Regions from separate parts of the Streptomyces sp. NPDC006335 genome, predicted to be linked through region 2. Evidence: riboswitches for the same ligand, from Rfam matches in the RefSeq annotation. Region 2 holds a riboswitch; the other holds the start of a gene.
What was found. Region 2 has a riboswitch for glycine ahead of gcvT (glycine cleavage system aminomethyltransferase GcvT). Riboswitches for the same ligand answer to the same signal wherever they lie in the genome.
Positions count from the first base shown of each region.

Region 1: linked by a shared signal. The riboswitch ahead of gcvP (aminomethyl-transferring glycine dehydrogenase) and the one ahead of gcvT (glycine cleavage system aminomethyltransferase GcvT) in region 2 are both predicted to bind glycine.

Region 1 is NZ_JBEXQX010000015.1:216,544-224,742, forward strand. It holds gene gcvP (aminomethyl-transferring glycine dehydrogenase) at 1-1,599, opposite strand, end outside; glycine riboswitch at 1,775-1,870, opposite strand; gene ABZ098_RS33575 (PRC-barrel domain-containing protein) at 1,994-2,371, shown strand; gene ABZ098_RS33580 (DNA polymerase IV) at 2,961-4,337, opposite strand; gene ABZ098_RS33585 (MerR family transcriptional regulator) at 4,396-5,079, opposite strand; gene ABZ098_RS33590 (bifunctional nuclease family protein) at 5,343-5,816, opposite strand; gene ABZ098_RS33595 (MerR family transcriptional regulator) at 5,894-6,631, opposite strand; gene ABZ098_RS33600 (FHA domain-containing protein) at 6,650-7,555, opposite strand; gene ABZ098_RS33605 (DUF881 domain-containing protein) at 7,617-8,199, opposite strand, start outside.
Region 2 is NZ_JBEXQX010000008.1:329,448-337,646, forward strand. It holds gene ABZ098_RS24000 (ABC transporter permease) at 1-541, opposite strand, end outside; gene ABZ098_RS24005 (ABC transporter substrate-binding protein) at 611-2,359, opposite strand; gene ABZ098_RS24010 (ABC transporter permease) at 2,419-3,417, opposite strand; gene ABZ098_RS24015 (enhanced serine sensitivity protein SseB C-terminal domain-containing protein) at 3,753-4,547, opposite strand; gene ABZ098_RS24020 (enhanced serine sensitivity protein SseB) at 4,688-5,482, opposite strand; gene ABZ098_RS24025 (AAA family ATPase) at 5,576-6,244, opposite strand; glycine riboswitch at 6,427-6,523, shown strand; gene gcvT (glycine cleavage system aminomethyltransferase GcvT) at 6,678-7,796, shown strand; gene gcvH (glycine cleavage system protein GcvH) at 7,895-8,199, shown strand, end outside.

The DNA.
Region 1 (8,199 bases), on a different contig from region 2:
CTGCCCGAACTCGGGCCAGGTGACCGGCTCCATCTCGGTGGTCGCGTTGAGCTTCATGGTGCAGGAGCCCAGCGGGATCATGCCGCGGTCGAGCGCGTAGTCGCGGTCGGCGAGCCGGCGCAGGTAGCGCAGCATCGCGGTCTCGGAGCGGTGCTGGTGGAAGACGGGGTGGGTGAGGAAGTCGTCGTCGCGCAGCAGCGCGTCCGGCAGCGCCTCCTCGGTGGCCGCGTCCAGCGCCTCGATGTCGGCCTCGACCCCGAAGGCGTTCCACACGGCGGCCACCTGGGCCCGCGCGGTGGTCTCGTCGCACGCGAAGGACACGTGGTCGGCGTCGACGAGGTGCAGGTTGACGCCGTTGCGCCGCGCCGCGGAGACGATCTCGGCGGCCTTCGCCGGCACCCGCACGGTGAGCGTGTCGAAGTAGGCGCCGTGCACGACCTCGACCCCGCCGGCGCGGAGCCCCGCCGCGAGGAGGTTGGCGTACCGGTGCGTCCGCCGCGCGATGCCCTTGAGCCCCTCGGGCCCGTGGTAGACGGCGTACATCCCGGCCATGACCGCGAGCAGCACCTGCGCGGTGCAGATGTTGCTGGTCGCCTTCTCCCGGCGGATGTGCTGCTCACGCGTCTGCAGCGCGAGCCGGTAGGCCTTGTTGCCGTCGGCGTCCACGGACACGCCCACGAGCCGCCCGGGCAGGCTCCTGGCGAACTTCTCCTGGACGGCCATGTATCCGGCGTGCGGCCCGCCGAAGCCCATCGGCACGCCGAACCGCTGCGTGGTCCCGACCGCGATGTCCGCCCCGAGCTCGCCCGGTGACTTCAGCAGGGTCAGCGCGAGCAGGTCGGCGGCGACGGTCACGAGCGCGCCGAGCTCGTGGGCCTGGTCGATGAGCGGCTTGATGTCCCGCACGACACCGGAGGCGCCGGGGTACTGGACGAGCACTCCGTTGATCTCACGCCCGGCGACCTCGGCCGGGATCCCGTCGCTGAGGTCGGCGACCACGACCTCGAGGCCGGTCGGCTCGGCACGGGTCTCGATCACGGCGATGGTCTGCGGCAGCGCGTCGGCGTCGACGAGGAAGAGCCCCTTCTTGTTCTTCCCCATCCGACGGGACAGCGCCATGGCCTCGGCCGCCGCGGTCCCCTCGTCGAGCAGCGAGGCACCGGAGGTCGGCAGCCCGGTGAGGTCCGCGACCACGGTCTGGAAGTTGAGAAGGGCCTCGAGCCGCCCCTGCGAGATCTCCGGCTGGTACGGCGTGTAGGCCGTGTACCAGGCCGGGTTCTCCATGACGTTGCGCAGGATGACGGGCGGGGTGAAGGTGCCGTAGTACCCGAGCCCGATCATGGAGTCGAGCACCTGGTTCCGGTCGGCCAGCGACCGCAGCTCGGCCAGCACCTCGGCCTCGGTGCGCGCACCGGGCAGGTCCAGCGCATCGGCGTTCTTGATCACATCCGGCACCGCGGCGGCGGTGAGCTCGTCCAGCGAGCCGTAGCCGACCTGCGCGAGCATCTTGGCGCAAGCCTCGTGATCAGGGCCGATGTGACGCTGCTCGAAGGGAATGCCCTGTTCGAGCTCGGAGAGCGGAATGCGGTGGGCGGTCATTGCGGAGGCCTCCTGGTCTGACGCGACCTTCGAGGGGTACCCCGGCACGGGTACCCCGACGGCCTCCCCCTCTGTCATCTCGACCTGAGAGCTTCACCGGCCGCCCGAAGGCCACCGGCTTTCACCGTCGGTGAGAGCGGAAGCCGTCGACACCCGCCCTGCTTTCCAGAGTGACCTCGTCCGTGCGGTACGTGAGCCTGAGAGATTCCGGGGAGGATTTGCTCCTTCGGCGCCTCCGATGGTGTCTGGAGGACTCTCCCGCACGGGGTCAGCAGCCGTTCGCAAGCCTACCAGCGAGGTCCCCGCACGAGTCTTCGAGTGGCCGCACACCCCGATGTGCTCTTTCGTAGTGCTTACGACCGCTTCGGATGAGTTGCGACCAAGTGGAGGGCACGTGCAGACCGACATCGATCCGCGCAACCTGATCGGCCGCAAGGCGTTCGACCGCAACGGCACCAAGATCGGCACCGTCGACGAGGTCTACCTCGACGACGCGACGGGCGTACCGGAATGGGCCGCCATACGCACCGGCCTCTTCTCCCGCGACGCCTTCGTCCCCCTGGAGCCCAGCGAACTGGTCGACGGCTCGCTGCACGTCCCCTTCGACCGCACCCTCATCAAGGAAGCCCCCGACTTCGGCGTGGGCCGCCACCTCTCCCCCGACCAGGAACTCCAGCTCTACCACCACTACGGCCTCGACGTGGCGGCACCCCCCACCTTCCCGGACCGCGACTTCGGCAAGCTGGCAGGCACGGAGGACGTGGAGGCCTGACCTCCCCCGCGCCCTACGCCCGCAACACCGCCGCCCCCAACGGAACCGAAGCCGACGCCCCGACCAGCACGCTCGGGCCCTACATACCGTCGGCCCTACAACGGCGCCGAACCCGGCAACACAGCCACCACCCCGCGCCACGCCCTCCACCCCCGTCGGCCCCACAACGCGGCCGAAGTCGGCGACACAGCCAGCACCCCCGCGCCCCTCCGCCCGCAACCACACCCACGCCGACCCACGGGGCTCCCTGCAACCCAGTCGGCCGACCGGCGCCACAGCCACGCCCCCGCCACTCGCGCGCCCGCTCCCCCTCGCCCCTCCCACGCTCCACGGCGCCCCGCCAACGACCCTCACCACCCCCGCCGGAGGTCTACGCCCCGCTGACGTCCTACACACCTCGCCCCCCACCAACCCGCCGAACGTCCCCCACGCCTCGCAGCCCACCCGTCCCAGCCGCCCCACCACCCCAACCGTCCGGCACCCCACCGAGCCCCGCCACAACGCCACCACCCACCACCCACCACGGCCCCGCCTCCCGCCGACGGCGCTCAACCCCTACAGGAGCCACCCGCATCCGACAACGAATCCGTCACGGGTGGAATCCGTCACGGGTGGTGCTGTGGGAACCCATCACCTCAACCAACGGCAACGGCTCAGCCACCTCCAGCGCAGGGTCATCGACAAGAAACGTCCGCACCCGCCCCGGCTCCGAATCCGGCGTCTCGAACCGCACGGTCACCCGCCCCAGCCCACTCCCCTGCACCCACCCGTGCCCGTACTCGGCATGCCGCACGTCATGCCCCGCGACCCACCGCCGCTCGACGACCACATCCCGTTCCGCCGCAACAGGGACGTCATCGGCCACCTCCTCGACGGCATGGTCCGCCCCCACCCCCGCGGCCTGGGCGAACAGATCCTCCTGAGTGAAGTCGGCAAGCCCGGAAACCCCCACCCCCAACAACCGCACACCGCCCGTGGAGTCCACCCCCTCCAGCAACCGCAACGCGGCCTCCCGCACCACGGCGGGATCATCCGTGGGCCCCCGCAGCGTCTCGGACCGCGTCAACGTGGAGAAGTCGTACCGCCGCACCTTCAGCACGATCGTCCGCCCCGACAACCCGGCCTCCCGCAACCTCCGCACACACCGGTCCGCCAGCCGCTGCACCTCGAGCCCCACTCGGACCCGGTCGTGGATGTCCACGTCGTAGGTGTCCTCCACCGACACCGACTTCGCCTCCCGCTCCGCCACCACGGCCCGCTCGTCCCGCGCCAGCGCCATGGCGTACAGCCCGTGCCCGTGCGCCTTTCCGAGCAGCCGTACGAGCTCGTCCTCCCCCGCCTCGACGATCTCGTCGACCGTGTGGATCCCGGCCCGCCGCAGATGGTCCCCGGTCGCCGGCCCCACCCCGGGCAGCGTCCGCACCGACATCGGCCCGAGCAGCGCCCGCTCGGTGCCAGGCTCGATCACCACCAGCCCGTCCGGCTTGGCCTGCTCGGAGGCGATCTTCGCGAGCATCTTGGACGCGGCCAGCCCCACCGACCCCGTGAGCCCCGTGACGGCCCGTATGTCGGCCCGCAGCTTCGCCCCGACCAGTCGCGCCGACGCCTCGTCCCAGGCCGTCCCCCCGGCCTCCAGATCCACGAACGCCTCGTCCAGGCTCAGTGGCTCCACCAGCGGCGACAGCTCCCGCAGCAGCCCCATCACCTGCTCGCTGATCGCCTTGTAGAACGCGAAGCGCGGCACGAGGTACGCGGCGTTCGGCGCGAGCCGTCTCGCCTGGGCCATGGGCATCGCCGAGTGCACCCCGAACACCCGGGCCTCGTAGGACGCGGTGGCCACCACGCCCCGCGGCCCCAGCCCGCCCACGACGACGGCCTTCCCGCGCAGACTCGGCTTGGACGCCTGCTCCGCCGAGGCGTAGAAGGCATCCATGTCGAGATGCAGGATCGTGGGCGCTTTTCTCACATGTCCGATGCTGCCCTACGCCACTGACAATGCCCCGCCGAGGAACGCGGGACCGGCCTCAGACCGCCTTGTTGCGGCGCCTGGCCAGCTCGTCGGCGGGGTTGTGCCCCACGAGCGTCTCCCCGGTGTCGATGCGCTCGCCGTGCAGCTGCGACAGGGCGCTCTCGACATCCCGCCACACGACCCCCACGGCGATCCCGAAGATGCCCTGGCCGCCCTGGAGCAGCGCGTGGACCTCGTCGGGCGAGGTGCACTCGTAGACCGTGGCCCCGTCGCTCATGAGCGTCATGCGCTCCAGATCCTGGAAACCGCGCTCCCGCAGGTGCTGGACCGTGGTGCGGATGTTCTGCAGCGACACACCGGTGTCGAGGAACCGCTTGACGATCTTCAGGACGACGACGTCCCGAAAGCTGTAGAGCCGCTGCGTCCCCGACCCGTAGGCGGGCCGCACGCTCGGCTCCACGAGCCCGGTGCGCGCCCAGTAGTCGAGTTGTCGGTAGGTGATGCCGGCCGCCGCGCACGCGGTAGGACCGCGGTAGCCGATCTGCTCGGACGCCATGGACGTCGCCCCTCCGCCGCTCGGCACGGCCGCCGGTCGCTGGAGAGCGTGATCGGCCGCGCTGCCGTGCTGGGGGTCCCCCCAAGCCGCACGCAGTTGAGAGCCTGGGGGAGGGTACGGACCGCTCGCCCCGAGACTCCGTCCGGGGGCACCCCCAGCCGTACCGTCGCCGCTGCTTCTCACGCCGACCTCCGTCCTTGACCTGCCTTCTCGACGGTAGGCAGTCACCAGGGGTGCGTCAACGATCGCCACACTCGGCACGCCGAGTGATAATCACCCAAGGAGTGGTTTGCCGTACCCCACCGCGGGGAAAGGCTAGCCGAATGCGCTCCGAGCGGGCCGCAGGACGCACTCACGCGCCGGTGGCAAATGCCGGCATTTCCGTGACGATCGGACACGGCCGAACCGTCACGGACCACTGGTCCGCCGACTCGGCCGTATCCGCCTCACTGACTGCTGGTGCCGAAGTCCTCGGGGGAGATCTGGTCGAGGAACTCGCGGAACTTCTCCACTTCGTCCTCCTGCTCGTCCGGGATCGCGATACCGGCGTCGTCGAGCACACCGTCGCTGCCGTAGATCGGCGTCCCGGTGCGCAGCGCCAGCGCTATGGCGTCGGACGGCCGCGCGCTCACCTCGACCCCGCTGGCGAAGACCAGCTCCGCATAGAAGACGCCCTCACGCAGGTCCGTGATGCGTACCTCGGTGAGCTCCTGGCCGACCGCCTCCAGCACGTCCTTGAACAGGTCGTGGGTCAGCGGTCGTGCGGGGGCCATGCCCTGCTGCGCGAAGGCGATCGCCGTCGCCTCCCCCGGCCCGATCCAGATGGGGAGGTAGCGGTCGCCTCCCACTTCACGCAGGAGCACGATCGGTTGGTTGGAGGGCATTTCGACCCGGACACCTACGACATCGAGCTCGTTCACACAGCAACCCTAGGCCGTGCCCGGGACGTTTGGGTAGTCGGGCAGGAAACGGGTGACGATCCGGGGCCCGGTGCGCCTCAGGGCAGGCGTACGCCGAGCGCGGTCTGTACAAGTGCCGAGTGCAGCTTCACCGTGAGCCCCGCGAGTTCCTTGGCGCGGGCTTCCGCGTGTGCGCGGGTCTGCGGGTTGCGGTGGCGCTTCAGCGGGGCGACCACCTGGTCCACGAGCCCTGCCTCACGGTCGGCGGCCGCCTTCATCGCCCGCAGGTGCCGCGGCTCGATCCCGAACCGCCCGAGCTCCACCACGAGCGCGGCCACGGTCACCGCCTCGGCGTCGTAGGCCCCGTCCGGCAGCGGTGTGATGAGCCCGTACGACTCCCACTCCGCCAGGTCCGACTCGGCGATCTCGGCGGCGGCGAGCAGCTCGGCCCGGCCGATCCTGGCCGCGGTCGGGCCCTCGGAGACCTCCAGGACCGTTTCTCCGTCCCGCTGGCGGCCCACCGTGGGCAGCGCGACGGCCTCACCGCGCTCCATGGCGTCCAGGTGCTCACGGATCACCTTGAGCGGCAGATAGTGGTCCCGCTGCATCCTCAGGACATGGCCGAGGCGCTCGACGTCCCGGTTGCTGAACTTGCGGTACCCGGAGGGGGTCCGCTGCGGTTCGATGAGGCCCTCGGACTCCAGGAAACGGATCTTGGAGATCGTGACCTCGGGGAACTCGTCGCGCAGCACGTTCAGCACCGTGCCGATGCTCATCAGCCCACTGTCCGTGGCGGCGGTGCCGTGTCCGGCACCGCCGCTCGGTGTTTGAAGCATGGACCTTCCCTGGGAGGGTCAGTAGCCCCGCTGGCTCGCGTAGAACACCAGGCGGTACTTGCCGATCTGCACCTCGTCGCCGTTGTTCAGGGCGACCGAGTCGATCCGCTCGCGGTTGACGTACGTGCCGTTGAGGCTGCCCACGTCGGACACCGTGAACGAACCGTCCTGACCCCGACGGAACTCCACGTGCCGACGCGAGACCGTCACGTCGTCCAGGAAGATGTCGCTCTGCGGGTGGCGGCCGGCCGTGGTCAGCTCGCCGTCCAGCAGGAACCGGCTGCCCGAGTTCGGCCCGCGGCGCACCACCAGGAGCGCGGAGCCCAGCGGGAGCGCGTCGACGGCCGCCTGCGCCTCCGGCGAGAGCGCCGGCATCTGCGTCTGGCCGGTGACCTCGGAGTCGTAGGCCTCGAGTCCCGAGATGGAGATGGTGGAGGTCGTCTCCGAGGGGCGCTCGGGCACGGCCCCGGCCCGCAGCGGCGCGCCGCAGTTGGAGCAGAAGCGGCTGTTCTCCGCGTTGCGGTTGCCGCACCTCGTACACACCAGGGCTGACATAGGGGAAAACCCTCCACCCGTACTTGAGGTTGACGGCTGTCCGAAACCTATGCCGCCGGACTGGGCAGGGTCAACAGACGGCAGGCCCTGACCACCGGAAACGTCACCACCCTGACCGGCGACCTGGTCCCGGAACAGCGGGCGCTGACCCTCGGCGTCGGGCTGTGCGCGATGACGAGCGGTGGCGTTGTCGCTACCTTCTCGCGCGCTCTTGCCGAACAACTTCGCAAACAACTTCACGGGCGATTCCCCTTGACCGAAACAGACCCGCCCGTGGGGCAGGACGAACCCTGATTGAACACACCGGTCGACCCGGACATCCTCACAACGTCCGTTGCCACCTGACAGTTTCCACCACGCACCACCCATTCGGTGCGCCGACCCCCCGCAACCTCATGCCCTGGCCGGATGCCCCCCATGCACCCCCGGTTCACCGGGAGGACGACCGAGCGTAGTCAGGCTGCTTCGCTGCTCGCAAGGCGTCCACGACGATCTTGGCCGACCGCTCGACGGTAACGGTGGCCTGCTCCTTCTCGAGAGTCTGCACCACGCCTCCAGGGATGTTCAGCGCCGGTTCGAGGTCCTGCGGATTGCCGATGACCTTGAAACGAAACGGCGCGGTGATCTTGTTCCCGTCGACGCTCACGCTCTTGCCCGAATCCGACAGATAGGTGTTGGCGACGACCCGTACGCCGTTCACCTGGATCGCCTCCGCCCCGGCCGCTCGCAGCTCCTGGACCGCGTCGAGCAGCATGTCCGCCTCGACCGTCCCCTTGGTGTCCTGGATCGTCATCGTGATGCCCGGCCCCTGCGCGGCCACCGTGCCCGCGAGGATGCCGAGTTGCCGCTCCTTCTCGACCGTCTGCTTACGGGCCTCCTCGGCCTGGTCGGAGCTGTTCTCCAGCTCGTCCCGCTGCTTCTCGAGGCCCTGCTTCTCGTCTTCAAGACGCTGCGTACGGTCGTCCAGTTCATCGAGGATGCGAACGAGATCTTCCTGCCGCGCACCCCGCAGC
Region 2 (8,199 bases):
ACTGGTAGGTGAAGAGCAGCAGGGCCAGGTTGCCCGTGAAGAACATGGGCAGCGAGACACCGGCGAGCGCGACGCCCATGAAGGTGCGGTCGAAGAAGCTGCGGGGCTTGAGGGCGGAGATGACGCCGATGACGACGCCGGAGACCAGCCAGAGCACGGCGGCACCGGCGGCCAGCGAGACGGTCACCGGCAGGCGCGAGGTGAGCTGCGGCCAGACCGCCACGTGGTTCTTGAAGGAGTAGCCGAAGCACGGCGCGTCACAGTGCGCCGTCGTGGGGCCCAGGTTGTAGGTGGCGCCGGACACGATCCCCTTGATGAAGTGCCAGTACTGGGCATACAGGGGCTCGTCCAGACCGAGGTTCTGCTTGACCGCGGCGATGTCTGCCTTCGTCGGACTCTTTCCGATGTACTGCTGCGCGAGCTGGTCGGCGGTCTGGCCGGCCATCCGCGGCAGCAGGAAGAAGATCGCGAAGGTGACCGCGGTGACGACCAGCAGCAGGATCACTGCCGCGAACGTCCGACGGAGGATGTACGAGATCACGGGGACCGGCGCTGGTGCCCGCGGGCCGCGAGGCCCACGGGCACCAATGCCTTCACCTGCCTTCCGGGGCTACTTCTTGGTCGTGCCGATGTTGAGGTAGTCGTACTGACCGCTGAAGGCCGCCGTGGACACCAGGTTGGTGAAGCCCGTGGGGCGGTACAGCAGGACCTTGAAGTAGGTCAGCGGGACGAGCGCCGCCAGGTCCATCGCACGCTTGTCGATCTGCGCGTACAGGGCGTTGCGCGCGGTGTCGTCCTCGGTGGCGATGGCCTTCTCCAGCATCTCGTTGATCTGCTTGTCGTTCAGATACGAGAGGTTGGTGTTGCCGGACGCGCCGATCGCGTCACCGTGCAGGATCTGCTGGAGGAAGCCGTAGCCGGAGTTCCAGTCGGCACCCCACTGCATCATGTGCAGGCCGATGTTCTGCTTCTTGTCGAAGGACGGAACACCCGCGTAGTCGGTGAAGTACTTGCCCGACGGGTACTGCTTCAGGCTGGCGTTGATGCCGACCTTCTTCAGCGAGGCGATGATCGCGGTGGCCGCGTCGATCTCCTGCGGGCGGTCGCTGCGCGCCGAGATGTTGGTGTTGATCGTCGTCTTGCCGCAGGCCTTCAGCTGCTCCTTGGCCTTGGCGACGTCACCCTTGTTGCCGTCGGTCGCGTAGACGTCGGCCTTCTGGTAGCCGGTGATGTCCGGCGGCAGGACGGTCGTGGCGATGTCACCGCGGATCGGGCCGCCCTCGGCGGTCTGCACGGAGACCTTGTCGACGGCGTACTCGACGGCCTTGCGGCACTCGACCTTGTCGAACGGCGCGACCTGGTTGTTGATCGCCATGTAGACCAGACGGCCACCGTAGGTGTTGTCCGTGTTGGCCTTCAGGTTGGCGTCGTTGACGACCTTCGCCTGGGTCGCGGCCTGGACACCGGTACCGCCGAGGTCGATCGCCTCACCGGCCTGGACGTCCTGGTCGATCGTCTCGGCGTTGACCTTCAGCTTGACGACGATCTTGTCCGGGTACTGCTTGCGCAGCGGGTCGGTCTTCGGGTCCCAGTTCTCGTTCTTGACGAGGACGGCCTGCTTGCCCTCGTCGTAGCTCTGGAACTTGTACGAGCCCGAGGACACGATGCTCTTGACGTAGTCGATGCCGGTGTCCTTGGCCTTCGGCACCGGAGCCGTCTGCGGCGTCGCGACCAGGTAGTCGAACTCCTGGAAGGGACGGTTGAGCTTGAAGACGATCGTGGTGTCGTCCGGCGTCTCGATGGACTTCAGGCCCTCGGCGCTCTTGTCCTTGTAGGGGCCCTTGTACTCCTTGCCGCCCTGCATGAACTGCTGGAAGTAGTTCGGGCCGAGCGAGAGCACGTCACGCGCGAAGTTGGAGCGCTCGACGGCGTACTTGACGTCCTTCGAGGTGATCGGCGTGCCGTCCTGGTACTTCAGACCGGAGCGGATCTTGTACGTCCACGTCTTGCCACCGTCGCTCGGCTCGCCCGCCTTCTCGGCGAGGTCCGGGACCAGCGTGTTGCCCTCCTCGCCCGGACCGGGCTTGAAGGTCATCAGCGGGCGGGCGTACAGCCGGCTGAGGTTGTACATGTAGGCGTAGTACGTGTTGCCGGGGTCGAAGGAGTCCGGGACGTCGGAGTACTCGTACGTGACCGTCCCACCCTTCTGGGTGGAGGCGTTGACGACACCCTTGGTCGCTGCGTTGGCCCCAGCCGACTTGTTCCCGTCTCCACCGTTGTCATCGGCCTTGCTGCAAGCCGAGAGCAACAGGCTCGCACTGCCGATGGCCGCCACTGCGGCCAGCGCTGACCTTCGCATGATGGTCTGCTTCCCCTTCAATTGTCGGAAATCTTGTGGACTCTCACCGCGGTCGCGGGTCAGCGGCTGCGGGGGTCGAGAGCGTCGCGGAGACCGTCACCGAGCAGGTTGAACGCCAGGACGGTCACGAAGATGGCCAGACCAGGCACGATCATGAACTGCGGGTCGACCTGGTAGAAGTCGACGGCCTGGTTGAGCATGCCGCCCCAGGAGGCCTGGGGAGGCTGGATGCCGACGCCGAGGAAGCTCAGCGAAGCCTCGAAGAGGATGTTGGTCGGGATGAGCAGCGTCGAGTAGACGATGATCGGGCCGACGAGGTTCGGCAGCAGTTCCCGGAAGAGGATGTACGGGCCCTTGGCCCCCATCCCGCGCGAGGCGTCGACGAACTCCCGCTCACGCAGGGCCAGCGTCTGACCGCGCACGATGCGGCCCAGGTAGGGCCAGTTGAAGAAACCGATGACGAAGATCAGCACGCTGATGTGCAGCGGCAGACCCTCCAGCCCGAAGGCACCGCCCTGGAGCGTGGCCGAGATGGCGATGGCGAACAGCAGCAGGGGGAACGCCAGGAAGGTGTCCATCAGCCGGCTGATGATCGTGTCGACCCGGCCGCCGTAGTAGCCGGCGACCACGCCGAGCACGGCGCCGATCGTGTTGGACAGGATCGTGGCGCCGAAGGCGACGACCAGTGAGACCCAGGAGCCCTCGAGGATGCGGGTGGCGATGTCGCGGCCGAACTTCGGCTCCACACCGAGCGGGTGGTCCCAGCTCATGCCGCCGAAGTCGCCCTTGGGCAGCGAGGTGTTCGGGTCGATCAGATCCTGGTGCAGGGCGTTCGGGTCCAGGCCGAACATGGCCTGGATGGGCCGGGAGAGCACCGCGAGCAGGATCAGCAGGATGACGATCACACCACCGGCGACCGCCACCTTGTCCTTCTTGAACCGGGACCAGGCGATCTGCCCCAGGGAACGGCCCTCGATCTGCCCCTTGTCGGCGCCGACGAGGACAGCCTCCGGCTGCGCCTCGGCCTGCGCCCCGGTGGTCTCGATCGGTGCGGTCACAGTGACCCGACCCCTCTCGCCGGTGGTGACCGGCCTACACCTGCCGTGGATTACGGCTTTGTCGACTTGCTCAGCTCACAGGATCGGCTGATCCTGCGTCTGCCTGGGGAGTCTTCAGCTTCGCTGCGATCACCCGCCAGGCCTGGCGAAGAAAGTATGCGTAACCGTGATGCAGTACGAGGGATTCCGTTATCCGAACAGCGGGTAACGCCCCTCGGACGCATGTCAGTTGGGACAAAACGGCACAATAGGCGACGTTCGTGATGATCCGCCGGTATCTACGCGCGAAGAAATGTGGCTGTTACGTAAACGAGCCGAACGGGTGGTCATCGCTCTCAGTAACCGCCACGGGCCGGCGGGTAGCCGTACCCGGCCGCCGGCGCCTGGGCCGGGGATCCGTGGGCCTCGCGGTCGTAGAACGGACGAGCACCGGCGCGCATCCACAGCGCCACCGGGTCGTACTCGTCGGACATCGCCACGGTCGACACCGGCAGCCCCTCCGGGACGGCGCCGATGGACTGCTGCATCATCGCGCGCACCGAGTCCACCGCCGAGGGGCTGGTGTCGTACACGTCCAGACCGATGGCGAGATACGGCGCCCCGAGCGCCGGCTGGACCCAGGCACGGCGCAGCGAGCGGACCGCCGGGGTGCGGTGGGCGTTCTGCACCAGCAGGGCGTAGAACTGGGGGACCTCGATGCCGGGTTCCGACAGCCTGAGCGGCCCCGCGGGCTGGCGCTCCAGGCCGGTCGCGATGCGGCGCAGGTCGAGCCAGGGGATGCCGACCCCGCCGCCGGGGGCGTGCGGGTTGAGCCAGAGGCCGTAGTGGTCGGGGTAGAGCGTGCGGGCCACGTCGATGCCGTCGACCACTTCGTACGAACGGTTCCAGCCACTGGCGCTCAGCTCCTGGGCCGAGGTCACACAGGGGGCGTAGCCGTAGCCGTCGACCTCCATGTTTCCGTACTGGGCGTCCGGGGACCCGGCCTGGCCGTGCCACAGGAGCATCCAGATCTGGCCGTTGTTCGGGGTCGCGAGGGCGCGCAGCAGTGCCTCGTATGCGTCGTAGCGCCCGGGGGTCACCTGGCGCAGCATGTGCTCGACCGTGCCGGTCGCGGTGCCGCTGGCGCTCACGTCGTATCGCCCTTCTTGGAAGTTGCCCCGAGTATGAAACCAGCTTAAGCGCCCACGAGCTCGGGACCCGTGTGTCGTCGGCGGGTGCGGCGTCCGTTGCTTGTCGCGCAGTTGTGCCCCGCGCCCCTCGGCGGGTTGGGCTAGCCCTGCGTGTAGAAGGGCCGTACCTGTCCGCGCATCCAGTGGCCCACCGGGTCGTCCGCCACGTCCAGCAGGACCAGGTTGACCGGCCACGGCACCGGGGTCCGTCCCAGGGCCCGGCCGAGGGCGTCCATCGGCAGGGTGCGCAGGTCGCCCTCCCACTGGGAGAGCTCCACGCCCACGAACATGACCGGGTCGGCGGTCTCGATGGCGGCCAGGCAGCGGCGGGCGGTGCGGACCACCCCCGTGGCCTCGAACTCGGCGGACGCGGCGGCCAGGAAGTCGACCGGGTCGTCCTGCCAGTCCGGCTCGTAGAGCTTGACCCGGCCACCGGTGTTGGGCCCGTCCAGCGGGGTGCGGCCCACCCGGCAGAGGTCGGCGACGGCGGCGGGCGGGAGGGGGACGCCGACCACGCCGTCGGGGTTCACCGCGATGCCCACGTGCGGGGGCAGCCCGCGGGCGAACTCGACCGCCGGGGCGATGGTGTACGACAGATGGCTGCCGACGACCTGGCGGAACTGCTCCTCGGAGCTGAAGACCGGGACGAACGCCTGGCCCTCGATCTCCAGGGTGGGCAGGTCGAGGGGCCCGCTGTGCGGGCCGCCGCCGTTCGGCAGGGGGATCCAGACGAAGCTGCGGCCGAGCACCTCGATGATCCGGCCGCCCGCCGAGGGCATGCCGAGGGAGGCCGAGAGCACCTCCTCCAGCTCGTTGCCGGGCCATCCGCCGTGCGGATGGGGGTGCGGGTGCGCCTGCCCTGGAAAGTCCGCGGGGAGATCCGCCGGGAAGTCCATCTGTCTGACCGCCTGCTGTGAACCGCTGTTGATGTGGCTGAAAGGCTAGCGGGTGCGGCACACAGGTGGCTCGGCCCGGGGAACCCGCACGGCTCAGCCGGTGAACCCGATCCGCAGCAGCACGTTCGCCGCGTCCCGGTCGATCAGCACCGCCGAGCCGCAGCCCGGGGGCAAATCGCCGCGCTCCACGGAGCGGATCAGTCGGGCGGCCGCCCCCCGGTGCCGCAGGAAGGCGTACCGCGAGACCCCCCGGCCGCGCTCGCGCTGGCCCTCCAGCGCGGTGTCCGCCGTGACGTCGAGCAGCAGCAGGTGCAGGGTGCCGCCCCGGCGCCGGGCCTCCCGGGCCAGCCAGCCCCGCACCCAGGCCTGCGTCCCGCAGTCGTGCACCACGACCCCCTCGCCGGAGCGCAGGGCGCGGCGCAGGGCCGCGTAGTGCGCGAGCCGGACCAGGGGGCGGTAGACGGCGTACGGCAGTAAGCGGGACAGCTTGGCGTCCCAACGGTCGCGGGTGTCCTGGGAGTCGATCCGTATCCCCGTCACCGCACGCTTCATCAGCGTGGACTTGCCGCTGCCGGGCAGACCGGTGATGACGACGAGGTCCCCCGGGCGGAAGAGCAGGGCGTGCGGACCGCGCCCGGCACGGTCGCGCAGGTCCCGGACGACCGGGCGGGTGCCGCGGGCCTCGACGGCCGGGGCCGCGGGCTGCTCGGGCAGCGCGAGCCCCGAGGTCGTCGCGTACGCCCTGGTCCTGTTCACCGTCATCGTCCTCCTCCGGGGTCGGGGTTCCCCTCCCCACCGAGCGTAAAGAGAAGGTAATGGACGATCTCTCGCGTTTCTGTACGCGTACCGCCACAAGCCGGTTACGAAGGGGAGGGCGGGACGCTGCCCTGCCCTCGGCCTGCGATGCGTGCAATGATGTCGGCGCCAACTGCATACCGGCCGCTTGAATCCGCGCGGGAGAGTCCCGGGTACGTGTACCCGGGCGCCGAAGGAGCAAGTCCCTCCCTTGAATCTCTCAGGCCCCGTTACCGCGCGGGCGAGGCACATCTGAAAAGCGGGCCGCCGACGTCGGCGGCCCCACCCACGGTGCAAGCCCGAGGTCACTTCGTGATCAGGGCGAACCTCTCAGGTTCCGATGACAGATGGGGAGGAACGCCCTCGCCTGTCATGCCTTGGATTCTGGAGACGACGTCCGATGACCAGTTCTGCACCCCGGCACACCGCGCTCGACGCCCTGCACCGCTCCCTCGGCGCCACGATGACCGACTTCGCCGGCTGGGACATGCCCCTGCGCTACGGCTCCGAGCGCGACGAGCACAACGCGGTGCGCACGAAGGCCGGGCTCTTCGACCTCTCCCACATGGGCGAGATCACCGTGACCGGGCCGCAGGCCGCCGCGCTGCTGAACTTCGCCCTCGTCGGCAACATCGCCTCGGTCGGTGTCGGCCGGGCCCGCTACACCATGATCTGCCAGGAAGACGGCGGCATCCTGGACGACCTGATCGTCTACCGGCTCGGCGAGACCGAGTTCATGGTCGTCGCCAACGCCTCCAACGCCCAGATCGTCCTCGACGCGCTGACCGAGCGCGCGGCCGGCTTCGACGCCGAGGTGCGCGACGACCGGGACGCCTACGCCCTGATCGCCGTACAGGGGCCAAAGTCCCCCGGGATCCTCGCGTCGGTGACCGACGCGGACCTCGACGGGCTCAAGTACTACGCCGGTCTGCCGGGCACGGTCGCCGGGGTGCCCGCGCTGATCGCGCGCACCGGGTACACCGGCGAGGACGGCTTCGAGCTGTTCGTGAAGCCGGAGCACGCGGTCGAGCTGTGGCAGGCGCTGACCAAGGCCGGCGAGGGCGTCGGCCTGGTCCCCTGCGGGCTGTCCTGCCGGGACACGCTGCGCCTGGAGGCGGGCATGCCGCTCTACGGGCACGAGCTGTCCCGCGAGCTGACCCCCTTCGACGCCGGGCTCGGGCGGGTCGTGAAGTTCGACAAGGAGGGCGACTTCGTGGGCCGCGCGGCGCTTCAGGAGGCCGCCGCCCGGGCCGACGAGAACCCCCCGCGCGTCCTCGTCGGACTGGTCGCCGAGGGGCGTCGCGTCCCGCGTGCCGGGTACGCGGTCGTCGCGGCCGGTGAGGTGATCGGCGAGGTCACCTCCGGCGCCCCCTCCCCCACGCTGGGCAAGCCGATCGCGATGGCGTACGTCGACGCCGCGCACGCGACGCCGGGCACGGCCGGGGTCGGTGTCGACATCCGGGGCAGCCACGAGCCGTACGAGGTCGTGGCGCTGCCGTTCTACAAGCGCCAGAAGTAGCCGCCGTAAGTGATGCTGGGCACAGAGTCGCTGCTCACGCACGCCTTCCGCAGTCCCCCCTTCATCAGCACTCCCCCGCGTACAGGAGAATTCAGGCCATGAGCAACCCCCAGCAGCTGCGTTACAGCAAGGAGCACGAGTGGCTGTCGGGCGCCGAGGACGGCGTCTCGACGGTCGGCATCACGGAGCACGCGGCCAACGCGCTCGGCGATGTCGTCTTCGTCCAGCTCCCCGAGGTCGGTGACACGGTGACCGCGGGCGAGACCTGCGGCGAGCTGGAGTCGACCAAGTCGGTCAGCGACCTGTACTCCCCCGTCTCCGGTGAGGTCACCGAGGTCAACGAGGACGTCGTCAGCGACCCGGCACTGGTGAACTCCGCCCCCTTCGAGGGCGGCTGGCTGTT